DNA from 2 places in the Shewanella sp. 10N.286.51.B8 genome. Region 1 is predicted to be linked to the other one. Evidence: predicted binding sites of a transcription regulator. Region 1 holds the regulator's gene; the other holds the start of a gene.
What was found. The regulator sigma-54, encoded in region 1, starts transcription at its own class of promoters, with help from an activator protein. The targets are predictions, from matches to a motif close to GTTGGCACGNNNNTNGNNT.
Positions count from the first base shown of each region.

Region 2: a site for sigma-54 is predicted at 2,253-2,271, ahead of flhA (flagellar biosynthesis protein FlhA). Genes of this name have one in related genera too.

Region 1 is NZ_JBFRKG010000008.1:36,503-44,139, forward strand. It holds gene AB4160_RS04160 (KpsF/GutQ family sugar-phosphate isomerase) at 1-187, shown strand, start outside; gene kdsC (3-deoxy-manno-octulosonate-8-phosphatase KdsC) at 189-755, shown strand; gene lptC (LPS export ABC transporter periplasmic protein LptC) at 752-1,312, shown strand; gene lptA (lipopolysaccharide transport periplasmic protein LptA) at 1,299-2,009, shown strand; gene lptB (LPS export ABC transporter ATP-binding protein) at 2,009-2,740, shown strand; gene AB4160_RS04185 (RNA polymerase factor sigma-54) at 2,875-4,359, shown strand; gene hpf (ribosome hibernation promoting factor) at 4,383-4,670, shown strand; gene ptsN (PTS IIA-like nitrogen regulatory protein PtsN) at 4,673-5,116, shown strand; gene rapZ (RNase adapter RapZ) at 5,113-5,961, shown strand; gene AB4160_RS04205 (HPr family phosphocarrier protein) at 5,987-6,259, shown strand; gene mgtE (magnesium transporter) at 6,458-7,637, shown strand, end outside.
Region 2 is NZ_JBFRKG010000048.1:18,764-26,400, forward strand. It holds gene fliQ (flagellar biosynthesis protein FliQ) at 1-256, shown strand, start outside; gene fliR (flagellar biosynthetic protein FliR) at 261-1,064, shown strand; gene flhB (flagellar biosynthesis protein FlhB) at 1,072-2,202, shown strand; gene flhA (flagellar biosynthesis protein FlhA) at 2,318-4,417, shown strand; gene flhF (flagellar biosynthesis protein FlhF) at 4,448-5,833, shown strand; gene AB4160_RS16610 (MinD/ParA family protein) at 5,838-6,719, shown strand; gene AB4160_RS16615 (RNA polymerase sigma factor FliA) at 6,712-7,431, shown strand; gene cheY (chemotaxis response regulator CheY) at 7,473-7,637, shown strand, end outside.

The sequences.
Region 1 (7,637 bases):
GCGTACTACCGCTATTGCCGATGTAATGACAACCAACTGCATTACCATCAGCCCAGGTATTTTAGCCGCGCAAGCATTACAGATTATGGAAGAAAAAAGTATTAACGGTTTAATTGTCGTAGACGAGAACCAACGCCCAGTCGGCGCACTTAACATGCTCGATATGGTTAAAGCTGGAGTCATTTAACATGTCATTACACGAAACACTGCACCAAGGTTTTTACGGCCCAATCTCTGATGATGTTTGGCAAAAAGCCAAAAAAATTAAGCTGCTTATTTGCGATGTCGATGGGGTATTTTCCGATGGCCGTATTTATTTAAGTAATGCAGGGGAAGAGTTAAAAGCATTTCATACCCGTGATGGTTATGGCATTCGCTCTATTTTAACCAGTAATATTCATGTTGCTGTGATAACCGGGCGTAAATCTGCCATTGTGGAAAATAGAATGACCGCTTTAGGTGTCACTCATATTTATCAGGGTGTTGATGATAAACTAGTGCCTTACCAAAGCCTGTTAGATACCTATGGCGTTAGCCCAGATGAAGTCGCCTATATTGGTGATGACATGGTTGACTTACCTGTGATGAAACAGGTTGGCCTTGCAGTTTGTGTGGCTGATGGCCATCCTTATGTTAAACAACATTGCCATATGACCACCACCATTAACGGCGGAAATGGCGCATTACGTGAACTCACCGATTTGCTATTACTTAGCCAAGATAAGTTTGAAAATGCCCACGGAATGAGTATATGAGCCGAGTGACCTTCGCTATTATCGGATTTTTTGGCGCAGCCTTAGTCCTTTATTGGCAAGTACAAGTTAAACGTAGTCAGATGGAGGCAAGTAAATTGCCTGCCCCTGCTCGCCCTGATTTTATCGCCAATGACTTACGCACCACTGAATTTAATGAGCAAGGTTTAGTGCAAAGCCGAGTCTCAGCGAAATACATGGAGCACTTTCAGCAAAGTAATGAAACCATGTTTACTGAGCCTGTCTACCTTATTTATCCTGAAAATGGTGAAGCCGAATGGCAATTAAGCGCAGATTTAGGCAAGCTGAATAATGAAACAGGCAAAGTAGTTTTAGAAAATAATGTTATTATTGATGCAATAAACATCGACGAGCCATTACAATCTTTGACAACCACCATGTTGGCACTCGATATGAACACCATGATTTTGACCTCAGATAGACAAATTTTTGTTACTGGGTCAGATTTTAATATACAAGGTTTAGGCCTGTATGCTGATTTAAATGCTCAAGAACTTGAACTTTTAAGTCAAGTAGAAGGAACGTATGAAGCAAAGTAAACTTTTGATTGCCTCACTACTCAGTGTAGTCAGTATTGCCAGCGCCTATGCAAAAGAAGGCGATTTACAGCAAGAGCTTAAAGTCGCAGCTGTGAGCCAAAAAGCTGACATAAAAAACAATCAGGTCATCTTCTATGGCCCAGTTAATGTGACTCAAGGGTCGATTAACATTAATGCCGACGAATTACGCGCATTTGGCACCGAAAGCGGCACCCAAAAAACCATGGTTGCCACAGGTAACCCTGCGACATTTTCCCAAGAGTTAGATGATGGCCGTATTGGTACTGCCAGTGCCGATGAAATTAAATATGAGCTTGCCACTAGCATTTTAACCTTAACGGGTAATGCTAAATTGGACCAAGCGGGTAGCCAGGTTACTGGTAACCTAATTAGCTACAACATTGAAAAGCAGCAGTTAATTGCTGAAAGCACCGGTACTGGTGAAGATCGGGTTATCACTATTTTTCAACCAGAAAGTCACCCAGACTTGATTGATTCTGAAAAGAAAAAAGATGAGCAACCACATTTACCAGACAGCGCTAAACCCGGTGATGACACGCCACCAGCTATAATTGAAAACAACAATTTATCTGCTGTAGAGGCTGTGAACTCAACTGAAACACCCGAAGTAACTGAATCACTTAACGCTGAGGCGCAGGCGACATTGTCAGCCCCAGCAGCTGAGCAAAATGACTAATGACCCAAATTACGTTAACCGCTGAAAATCTCGCTAAGAGTTATAAAAGTCGCCAGGTAGTAAAAGATGTCAGCCTGACGGTAAAAACCGGCCAAATTGTTGGCTTACTTGGCCCTAATGGTGCGGGTAAAACCACCACCTTTTATATGGTCGTAGGCCTAGTCAAAAGTGATAAGGGCCGCATTCTGATCGATGAAGATGATTTAACCGCAGATCCAATGCATTTGCGCGCCCGAAAAGGCATTGGCTACTTACCTCAAGAAGCCAGTATTTTTCGTAAGCTCACAGTACACGATAATATAATGGCAGTGCTTCAAACTCGCAAAAGCTTATCAAATGAGCAGCGCATTGAAGAACTGGAACATTTATTAGAAGAATTTAACATAACTCATATCCGTGATAGCCAAGGTATGGCGTTATCGGGAGGCGAGCGTCGCCGAGTTGAAATTGCACGCGCATTAGCGGCAAATCCTAAGTTTATTTTATTAGATGAACCTTTTGCAGGGGTAGATCCTATCTCAGTAATCGACATCAAGAAAATTATTCAACAACTTAAAAGCCGTGGTTTAGGGGTGCTAATTACCGACCATAATGTCCGTGAAACACTTGATGTGTGTGAGCGAGCATATATTGTGAGTCACGGAAACTTGATTGCTGAAGGAACACCTGCTGAGATCTTAGTCAATCAGCAAGTTAGGTCGGTATACTTAGGTGAACAATTCAAGCTATAGTTAGCACTATTCAGTTTTTAGTATGGCATTCGCGGCCAACAACAAACCTTAATCTAGTCTATTTTTCTAGGATCATAAACTAGCGCCCACACTGTTCGTCGCGATGATGTAATTCAATTAGGGACAAGCGGTACATGAAAGCCTCACTCCAACTCAAAATGGGTCAACACTTAACCATGACCCCACAGTTGCAACAAGCGATTCGCTTATTGCAACTTTCCTCATTGGAGCTACAGCAAGAAATTCAACAAGCACTTGATTCAAACCCGCTATTAGAGCTTGAAGACGAATTCACTAAAGCCAAAGAGCCCGTAAAAGAAAACGCCCTGCAAACTGACACCGATTTTAGTGATAATAGCCAAGTCACCATAGAAAAAGACACCTCAACGGTTGATACCACTGAATCGCTCACTAAAGATTCTATGCCTGAAGAACTCCCTATGGATACCACATGGGATGAGGTGTATACCGCCTCGCCTACTTCTGGCTCTGGCGCAGTATCGAGCGGTAATGATATGCCGTTTCAAGGCGAAACCAGTGAAGGCTTGTATGAGCATCTTGAATGGCAAAAAAACCTCACTCCCTTTTCTGAAAATGACTTAGTGATTGCAACCGCCATTATTGATGCCATTGATGAGCGCGGTTACCTCACCCAGAGCGTTGAAGACATTTTGCAATCCTTAGGCACTGACGATATCGAACTCGATGAAGTTGAAGCTGTACTTAAACGGGTACAACACTTCGATCCCGTCGGCATTGCAGCGCGAGATTTAAGTGAGTGTCTATTAATTCAATTAGGCCAATACCCTAATGAAATTCCTTGCATAGATAATGTTAAGTTACTGATTAAAGATCATCTTGATTTAATCGCCGGTCGTGACTTTAGGTTACTGATGCGTAAAACCAAGCTTAAAGAAGATGATTTACGTGAAGCCATTGAATTTATTCAAACGCTCAATCCACGTCCAGGCTTGCAAATTACCCCCATTAAAGATGAGTACGTCATTCCTGATGTTACTGTACTTAAAAAGAATGGTCGCTGGGTGGTCGAGCTAAATCCCGATAACATGCCTAAAATTGGCGTTAACCAGCAATATGCAGCTATGGCCAAAGGCGGTTCAAGCCAAGCTGACAGCCAATTTATTCGTGGTCATTTACAAGAAGCTAAATGGTTTATCAAAAGCATCGATAGCCGTAATGAAACCTTACTAAAAGTGGCTAACTGTATCGTACAATTTCAGCAAGGTTTCTTTGAGTTCGGTGAAGAAGCCATGAAGCCGATGGTGCTCAATGATATTGCTGAAGCGGTTGAAATGCACGAGTCGACCATTTCACGGGTCACGACCCAAAAATACATGCATACCCCCCGTGGACTTTTTGAACTAAAATATTTTTTCTCAAGCCATGTAAGTACCGATGATGGTGGAGAATGCTCTTCTACAGCAATTCGCGCATTTATTAAAAAGCTCGTAGCTGCAGAAAACCCGAAAAAGCCTCTTAGTGATAGTAAAATGGCGACACTATTGGCTGAACAAGGGATTAACGTTGCTCGACGTACGATAGCCAAATATCGAGAGGCAATGCTCATCCCTCCCTCAAACCAACGCAAAAGCTTATAACTTTTGTTATTGGAGGATGACCTATGCAAATTAACCTGACTGGAAACCATATTGAAATAACTCAATCTTTACGGGAATACGTGCAAACAAAATTTTCAAAGCTTGAACGACACTTCGAACAGATCAATAATGTTCACGTTGTGCTCGATGTTCAAAAGCTACAACAGATTGCCGAAGCCAAACTGCACCTAAAAGGCGGTGAAGTGTTTGCTGTATCGCGTAACGCTGATATGTATGTGGCAATAGACGCCCTGATAGATAAGCTAGACCGTCAGGTAATTAAACATAAAGAGAAACTCACTAAGCATTAACGATGGAACTTCGTACCATCCTGCAGCCGGCGTGCACTACCTGTGCCACTCCGGGCAGTAAGAAAAAGGTACTGGAATTAATCAGCAATTTAATGGCTGCCCAGTACCCAACCCTTTCTTCACAGGCTATTTTTGAAAGTCTAATAGCGCGTGAAAAAATGGGCAGTACAGGTATAGGAAATGGCATAGCAATTCCACATGGGCGCTTAGATAATATCGAAGAACCCATTGCTATTTTAATCAAATGCGAAGAGCCAATCGCCTTTGATGCCATAGACAAGCAACCTGTAGATATTTTATTTGCGCTTCTTGTACCTGCAGATCAGTGCCAGCAACACCTAAGCACATTATCTAGCATGGCAGAGAAACTCAGTGATAAATTGATACTTAAACGACTTCGAAAGAGTCATGACGCTACAGAACTTTATCAGGTTATTACTGCATGAAACTTGTCATCGTATCGGGACGTTCAGGTTCAGGAAAATCAGTCGCACTGAGAGTGCTTGAAGATTTAGGTTATTACTGTGTTGATAACCTGCCACTGCCACTGATTGGCAGCCTGCTTGAACAGCTTAAAGATAGTAACGAGCTTGTCGCCATTAGCGTCGATGTGCGTAATATCGAAGAGCAAGGCAAAGTACTCAAAGAGCAAATTGCTTTACTGTCTGACGATACCAGCATTACCAGTTTCTTTTTAAACGCCAACGATAAAGTGTTACTGAAGCGTTTTAGTGAGACCCGCCGATTACACCCACTGTCTAAGAATCAAATTTCGTTACAAGAAGCCATTAAGCTTGAGGGGCGGTTACTCGAACCCATAGCCAAAATGGTTGATCACTATATCGACACCTCGCAAACTAATATCTACGAATTGAGCGATCATGTTCGGCAAATCTTGCTAGGCAGTGTTGATAAAGAATTAGTGGTACATTTTGAGTCATTTGGCTTTAAGCATGGCATGCCGGCTGAAGCAGACTTTATGTTTGATGTGCGCTTTTTACCGAATCCGCACTGGGAGCTTGAGTTAAGGCCCTACACAGGCCTAGATGCGCCCGTGCAAGAGTTCTTAGAGCGACAGCCTTTGGTGAATAAGTTTATCTGGCAAATTGAAAACCTTTTTGACACTTGGATGCCACATTTAGAGCGTAATAACCGCAGCTACCTGACCATTGCCATTGGTTGTACCGGCGGTCAGCACCGTTCGGTTTATATTGCCGATCAGCTCGCTAAACGTTTCAACAACTCTAAGCACAAAGTCAGCGCCCGCCATAGAGAGCTTGGCATTGAATAAGCTAACCACAACGCCAGCCAAAACGGTGGCCTATTCAAAGCAAATTACCATCAGTAACAAGCTAGGCTTGCATGCGCGAGCGGCGACTAAATTGGCAATTTTAGCTACCGAGTTTGACGCAACTATCACCCTTATCCAAGGTGAGAAACAAGCCAGTGCTGCCAGCGTATTGGGGTTATTAATGTTAGAAAGTGGCATTGGTAAAATCATTACTGTTGAAGCTCAAGGCCGTGATGCAGAAAAAGCCCTTGAGGCCGTATGCAAGTTAATCAACGATAAATTTGACGAAGAAAGCTAACCGCCTGCGCCCAGTAACATCTCCAAGGAAACACAGCGACTCACCTTTACCATTATTTTATTAGCTATACTCAACACACCACCAAGCAGTATTAGCGTGTTTATGAATTGCGCATCAAGCCATCAGATATTAGAAATTTCTTCATTCTTTCCGGTGAGTTAAGTTAACATTTCATCATCGTCTTTTCAGGAGTAGCCAATGGGTATTGAAGTCATCGACAGCGAACTGACCGAACAACGTCTTAATCAGCTTACACAAGCATTAGGTAGCGGTATGTTTGTTCATGTCAGAAATATGCTTCATGACATGGCCGCCTCCGATGTGGCATTAATTCTTGAATCATCACCGCCGAAAACTCGTCAAGTGTTATGGCAACTGATTGATCATGAGCAAGCGGGTGAAATCCTAGAAGAACTCGGTGAAGAGTTAAAAGATTCACTCATCAGCGCTATGACCCCAGAAAAAGTAGCCCAAGCCACCTCAGGGATGGATACCGATGACTTGGCTTACATCTTAAGAAGTTTGCCAGATGCTGTTTATAAAAAAGTACTGCAATCCATGAGCAGTCAAGACCGCCATCGCGTCGAACAAGCACTGTCATACCCTGATGACACCGCTGGCAGTATCATGAATACAGATACGGTCACTTTGCGTCCTGACGTTAATATTGATGTGGTATTACGCTATTTGCGCCAGCGCGGCAACTTACCCGATACCACAGATACCTTATATGTGGTTGATCGCAACGATCATGTGCTTGGTGGGGTGCGCCTTGCCGATCTACTCACCTGTGATCCTAATTCAACCATTCGCAGCATCATGGATCCTGAATTAGAAAGCATCCCTGTGGACATGCCTGATAATGAAGTGGCGCAATTATTTGAACGCCATGACTGGATTTCGGCCCCAGTGGTAGATGAAGCACAAAAATTATTAGGCCGTATTACCATTGATGATGTGGTCGATGTTATTCGTGAAGACGCCGAACACTCAATGATGGGGATGGCGGGTATGGATGACGATGAAGATACCTTTGGCCCCGTAATGAAAAGCACCTTCAGACGCTCGCTATGGCTTACCATTAACTTGTTTGCCGCCTTACTTGCTGCATCAGTAAGTAATATGTTTGAAGGCACGTTAGAGCAATTTGCCACCATCGCGATTTTAATGACTATTGTCCCTAGTATGGGCGGTGTGGCAGGCAATCAAACCTTAGCTCTGGTTATTCGTGGTATCGCCTTGGGTCATATTGGCCAAAGTAACTCCCGTTGGCTTATCGGTAAAGAATTAGCCATTGGTTTTCTTAATGGCCTCATGTGGTCGGTACTGGTCTTCTTTGCAGTGTGGCTATGGAAAGGTGATATGGCACTGGGCGGTC
Region 2 (7,637 bases), on a different contig from region 1:
ATTGATTGATATTTTTCGTGAGGCGCTGTCCGTTATCGTGCTCATTGTCTCGGCTATTATCTTACCGGGTTTATTTGTCGGTTTGATTGTGGCGGTGTTTCAGGCTGCCACCTCCATTAATGAACAAACCTTAAGTTTCTTACCGCGTCTATTAATGACCCTGTTTTCACTGATGTTTTTAGGCCATTGGCTGGTGCAAACCATGATGGATTTTTTCTATAATATGGTGGATATGATCCCGCAGGTTATAGGTTAGGTCATTGGATATTCTGTTCGAGGAAATTAGCCAAACCATTGCCGCCTATATTTGGCCGCTGTTTCGTATTTCTTCAATGCTAATGGTAATGACGGTCTTTGGCGCCAATACGACTCCGTCGCGGATCCGCTTATTATTGGCGATGGCCATCACCATTGCCGTTGCGCCGGTACTGCCAAAAACAGCATATGTGGAGCTATTTTCATTAACTGCAGTATTTGTTTCAGCTCAGCAGATTTTAGTGGGCACAGCTATTGGTTTTGTGACCATTTTAGTGATGCAAACTTTTGTATTAACAGGGCAAATTATTGGTATGCAAACCAGTTTAGGCTTCGCTTCCATGGTGGACCCAGGCTCCGGTGAGCAAACCCCGGTAGTGGGTAACTTCTTTTTATTGCTGGCGACCTTGATTTTTTTAAGTGTAGATGGTCATTTATTGATGTTTAAAATGCTGGTGGCCAGCTTTGAAACCATTCCGGTTTCAACCGAAGGCTTTAGCATTGCCAATTATAAAAAACTTACCGAGTTTGGCAGTTATATGTTTGGCGCGGCGTTAACCATGTCAATATCAGCGATTGTGGCATTATTGCTTATTAACCTCTCGTTTGGAGTAATGACCCGGGCTTCACCGCAGTTGAATATTTTTGCCATCGGTTTTCCAGTGACTATGGTCAGTGGCTTATTTATTCTCTGGCTGACCCTAGGCCCTATCATGTCTCATTTTGATCAGGTGTGGCTGCAAGCCCAGCTGCTGATGTGTGATATTTTACAACTGACCTGTCACATTGACGGTTCCATAAGCCAGTAGGGACAAGATGGCAGAAGATACCGGTCAAGAACGCACCGAGGACCCCACCGCCAAGCGACTGGAACAGTCCCGTGAAAAAGGTCAGGTCGCCCGCTCTAAAGAGTTAGGAACCGCAGCAGTATTATTAGCATCTGCTGTGGGGTTTGCGTTTGTTGGCCAAGATCTGGCGCGCAGCTTACACAGCGTGATGACGCAAATGCTCACCATGGAGCGGGATCAGATCTATGACACCAACTCTATGTTCCTAGTTTGGGGGGTTATTGGCGCTGAGCTTGCTTGGCCATTATTCAGTTTCATTGCTTTTCTCGCCTTTATTGCCTTTCTTGGCAATATTGTCTTAGGCGGTATTACTTTTTCGGTTAAAGCTTTTATGCCTAAGGGCAGTAAAATGAACCCTGCTAAAGGCTTTAAAAGAATGTTTGGCACCCAGGCCTTAGTTGAACTAACTAAAGGTATTGCTAAATTTTTGGTGGTGGCAATATCGGCGTATTTTTTATTGTCGTTTTATTTTTACGATATTTTGACCTTATCTATGGGTCATTTACCGGGAAATATTTACCATGCGCTGGATCTATTGGTATGGATGTTTATTTTATTGTGTTCATCAATGCTATTGATTGTGGTGATTGATGTGCCATTTCAAATATGGAACCACAATAAACAGCTTAAAATGACCAAACAAGAAGTTAAAGACGAGTATAAAGACTCTGAAGGTAAGCCTGAAGTAAAAGGCCGTATTAGGCAATTGCAGCATGAGATGGCCAATAAACGCATGATGTCTGAAGTGCCCAATGCCGATGTGATTGTGGTTAACCCAGAGCATTACGCTGTGGCAGTAAAATATGATGCCAGTCGTTCATCTGCGCCATTTTTAGTGGCAAAAGGGGTTGATGATGTGGCCTTTAAAATTCGCGAAATAGCCCGAGAGCACGAAGTGCCAATTGTATCAGCGCCGCCGCTAGCCAGAGCCATATATCATACAACTAAAATTGACCAACAGGTACCGGAAGGACTATTTACCGCCATTGCACAAATCTTAGCTTACGTATTTCAGTTAAAACAATACCAAAAGGGTCGCGGTAAACGTCCAAAACCTATTCCGCTCAATCAACCTATTCCGGATGATTTAAAACATTAGCTGCGGTGTTTTTAGGCATTCAAACCGCAACAGCTGCTATTAACTAATAGCTTGGCTTAGTAATTGCATTTCGCTGATGTCAGCGTCAAAAATATTACGAAAGGGTTTACGGTTAATGGATGTAAAGACAGCGCTAGGTCAAGCAAAGCAAATACGATTTAGCACATTCAAAGGTATTGGTACCCCTTTATTGGTGCTGGCTGCATTAGGTATGGTGGTATTGCCGATGCCGCCATTTCTGCTTGATATTCTATTCTCCTTTAACATTTCCCTCGCTTTAATCGTGTTACTTGTCGCTATTTATAGTGATCGCCCACTAGATTTTGCCGCATTTCCGACTGTTTTACTGGTGGCCACCTTATTACGCTTAGCATTGAATGTGGCCTCAACACGAATAGTGTTACTTGAGGGGCATAACGGTGGTGACTCCGCGGGTAAAGTGATTGAAGCCTTTGGTTCGGTGGTGATTGGCGGTAACTATGCTGTGGGTTTAGTGGTGTTTTTAATCCTGATCATCATCAACTTTGCCGTAGTAACCAAAGGTGCGGGGCGTATTTCAGAAGTGAGCGCACGTTTTACCTTGGACGCCATGCCGGGTAAACAGATGGCCATTGATGCCGATTTAAATGCCGGTACATTAACTCAAGATCAGGCACGTATTCGCCGTGCTGAAGTGACGAAAGAAGCTGACTTTTATGGCGCGATGGACGGTGCGTCAAAATTTGTGAAAGGGGATGCTATTGCTGGGATTATGATTCTGGTGATTAATATCCTTGGCGGTTTTGTCATCGGCATGGTGCAGCACGGCTTGGATTTTTCAAGCGCGGTGGAGATTTATACCTTACTGACCATTGGTGATGGTTTGGTGGCGCAAATACCCGGATTGCTTTTATCTATCGCCGCCGCCTTGATGGTGACGCGCCAAAATGAGTCTGGCGATATGGGCGGGATGATGATCAGCCAAATGTTCCATAGTCCTAAGTCTATGGCCATTGCATCAGCCGTGCTTTTTGTTATGGGTGTTGTACCTGGTATGCCACATTTCGCGTTTTTAACGTTTGCATTTATTACCGCAGGCGCAGCTTACTTTATTTATAAACGCAATAACGACAATAAAACCCTTGCGCTAGAAAAAGCAGTTAAAGGCCCAAGCGATGTCAAAGAGGCTGAGCCCAAAGAGCTAAGCTGGGAAGATGTACATCATGTAGACACCATTGGCCTTGAAGTGGGCTATCGACTTATTCCGCTGGTAGATAAAGGTCAAGGCGGCGAGTTACTCAGTCGAATTAAAGGGGTACGTAAAAAATTATCGCAGGAATTGGGCTTTTTGGTACCGGCAGTGCATATTCGTGACAACTTAGATTTATCCCCCAACTGCTATCAAATATCCTTAATGGGCGTGGTAGTTGGCGAAGCAGAAGTAAGACATGATTGCGAGTTAGCGATTAATCCAGGTCAGGTTTACGGCAAGCTTGATGGCATAGAGACCAAAGATCCAGCTTTTGGTTTAGAAGCCGTTTGGATAGCTCCAGCACAACGTGAACATGCGCAAACATTAGGTTATACCGTGGTTGATACCGCGACTGTTGTTGCTACTCATATAAGCCAGTTACTGACCAATAATGCGGCTAAATTATTGGGCTATGAAGAAGTGCAGCAGTTAATGGATATGCTATCGAAAAACTCGCCGAAGTTAGTGGATGGCTTTATACCAGACGTTATGCCGCTAGGTTCAGTGGTAAAAGTGATGCAAAACCTTCTTAATGAAGGAGTTTCTATCCGAGACTTGCGCACAATCGTGCAAACACTGTTAGAATACGGCAGCAAAAGTAATGATACTGAAGTGTTAACCGCTGCAGTACGTATTGCCTTGAAACGAATGATAGTGCAAGAGATCTCTGGGCCCGAATTGGAAATCCCTGTCATAACATTGGCGCCAGAGTTGGAACAGATGTTGCACAAGTCTATGCAGGCAACCGGCGGTGAAGGGCCCAATATTGAGCCAGGCCTTGCAGAACGTATGCAGAAGTCATTATTAGATGCTTCTCAGAAGCAAGAAATGGTCGGTCAACCAGCCATTTTATTGACATCAGGCATGCTTAGGTCAACTTTGTCGCGGTTTGTGAAATACACCATTCCTAATTTACGGGTTATTTCTTACCAAGAAATACCCGATGAAAAGCAAATACGCATAGTATCTGCAGTTGGGCAATAGCAATGACTTTCAGTTTGAAAGAGGTACGTAGTGAAAATTAAACGATTTTTTGCCAAGGATATGCGCTCAGCATTAGCTCAAGTCAAAGAGACTTTGGGCTCTGACGCGGTGATCATGTCGAATAAGAAAGTAACTGGTGGCATCGAAATTGTTGCAGCAGTTGACTACGATGAGCCTAAAGTTGATGTTGCAGTAAAATCGCCCGTTGCAGCCTTTATGAATGTGACTGAAGACCGTGTGTCAATTGGTGCTAATAAACCTGCTATTAAAGCACACACTAAAGTCAGCCCACCGCCAGTAGCTGATTCATTACAGGCGTTATTAGAAAAGCAGCATAGCCGCCTGCAGCAACAAATTTCCCAGCAACATGAAGAGCCGGAATTACCAGATTGGGCTAAACAGTTAGAAGCAAGCAAACCTGCAGCTAAAGAACCAAGACAGCATCAGCAACACATTGAGCCGTCTAGATCTCCAAATAAAGGTCATTCAGCTGAAATGGAAGCAATGCGCGAAGAGATGGCGTCACTGCGTGGTTTGCTAACTCATCAAGTTTCTTCATTAATGAAAGAACAGAAAAAACGCACCGATCCTGTGGGCGCGATGCTTGAAAGTAAATTAATTGCCGCAGAGTTCTCGCCTGCTGTCGCTGCCAAGTTATCCAGCCTAAGTCAGCAGTTTTCTCCCGCCGATTTAGTCAGAGCCTTACCCCAAAGTTTGGCCAACCTGCTCGATAACCAAGGTGACGATATTGTGCGCACTGGTGGCGTAGTCGCATTTGTCGGTCCAACTGGTGTCGGCAAAACCACTTCATTGGCTAAAATTGCTGCCAGATTTGCCGCTCATCATGGCCCAGAACAAGTTGCGTTAATTACCACAGATCATTATCGTATTGGAGCCTTTGAGCAATTGGCAACTTATGGCAAAATAATGGGCTGTCCAGTTAAACAAGCACATGATTTAACTGAATTAGAACAAATTCTTTATCAGTTTAAGAATCGTAAGTTAGTATTGATTGACACTGCGGGTATGGGGCAACGAGATTTACGCCTTTATCAGCAGTTAGATGATTTGATGGCAAACACCAGAATACCCATTCGTAGTTATTTGGTGATGTCGGCAACCTCTCAACGAAGAGTGTTACTCGATGCCGTAGAACATTTTAAAAGAATCCCGTTATCTGGGTGTATACTGACAAAATTAGATGAGTCAGTATCTATTGCTGGCGCATTAAGTGTATTAATCCAAAATGGGTTGCCACTAAGTTATGTTACTGATGGGCAACGTGTTCCAGAAGATATGCAGGTTGCCGATACGCTTTCATTAGCAAGACAAGCGTTAGCAGCACTTAACGAAACAAAACCTCAAACGTCACCTGACACTGCGTGGTCAAATGACATGGCCTATGCATTCGAGTAAAGATATGACCCGAGATCAAGCAAGTGGTTTACGTATGATGAATCAACCAAATAACGATAAAGTAAAAGTAATTGCAGTCAGCGGTGGTAAAGGCGGCGTGGGTAAAACCAGTGTGTCGATTAATACCGCGGTAGCACTTGCTGAGAAAGGCAAACGGGTTTTAGTACTCGATGCCGATTTAGGACTCGCCAACGTTGATGTGATGTTAGGTATTCGAGCTGAGAAAAACTTATCTCACGTATTATCTGGCGAAGCAGAATTAGACGACATTATTGTTCGAGGCCCGAAAGGCATTGGTATTGTACCTGCCACATCAGGCACTCAAGCGATGGTGGAATTGACCCAAGCGCAACATGTTGGATTAATTCGTGCCTTTAGCGATATGAAAACCCAGTTTGATATTTTAATCGTTGATACCGCAGCGGGTATCTCTGATATGGTGCTGAGTTTTTCCCGTGCCTCACAAGATGTATTGATTGTAGTTTGTGATGAACCGACATCAATAACCGATGCCTATGCCCTGATCAAAATATTAAGTCGTGAGCACGGTGTGTTCCGCTTCAAAATTGTGGCAAATATGGTGCGCAGTTTGCGAGAAGGCATGGAGTTATTCGCCAAGTTAAGTAAAGTAACCGATAGATTTTTAGATGTGGCTTTAGAGCTTGTTGCGACAGTGCCATTTGATGAAAATTTACGTAAATCAGTACGTAAGCAGAAGTTGGTTGTGGAAGCATTTCCAAAATCACCAGCAGCCATTGCTTACCACGGTTTAGCCAATAAAATCATGAGCTGGCCTGTGCCACAGCAGCCTGGTGGTCATCTAGAGTTCTTTGTTGAACGTCTTGTTCAGCGCAAAGAAGTAAAAGAGGATACACCGAGTGAATAAAGCCGCCGCGTATACTCAGTTTGATAATAAAACCTCAATTGTTGAACAGTATGCACCGCTGGTAAAAAGAATTGCACATCATATGTTGGCAAGGCTGCCTGCATCGGTACAACTTGATGACTTATTGCAAGCTGGGATGATGGGACTGCTGGAAGCATCATCAAAGTTTGATGGCTCTAAAGGCGCCAAATTTGAAACCTTTGCTGGGATCCGAATTCGTGGTTCGATGATCGACGAGATTCGCCGTGGTGATTGGGTGCCGCGCTCGGTACATCGTAACCAACGCCGTGTTGCACAAGTTATCGATGAACTGGGTCAAGAATTAGGTCGTGATGCCAGAGATACTGAAATCGCAGAAAAATTGGAAATATCTCTTGAGGAGTATCACCATATTTTAAACGATGTTTCAGTAGGAAAAGTTATTGGGATTGAAGACTTAGGTGTTTCAGAAGATGTGATTGTGTCTGATGAATTAACTGAGGATGAAAGTTTTGATTCTTTAGCCGAAGTGCAGTTTAAATCGGCATTAGCACAAGCAATTACCACATTACCCGAAAGAGATGCGCTAGTTTTGTCGCTATATTATGACGAAGCGTTAAATTTAAAAGAAATCGGTGCCGTTCTTGAGGTCAGCGAGTCGCGTGTTAGCCAGATTTTAAGTCAGGCAATGCTGCGTCTCAAAGGCAAACTCAAGCATTGGACACAGGTATAATTACTAATAAGAGCAACGAATTAAGCTCACCGGAGGAAACCTTGGACAAGAATATGAAGATACTGATTGTTGATGATTTTTCAACAATGAGACGTATCATAAAGAACTTGTTGCGAGACTTGGGATTTAATAATACTCAAGAAGCAGATGATGGCAATACCGCACTACCGATGTTACAAAAAAGCGATTTTGACTTTGTCGTAACC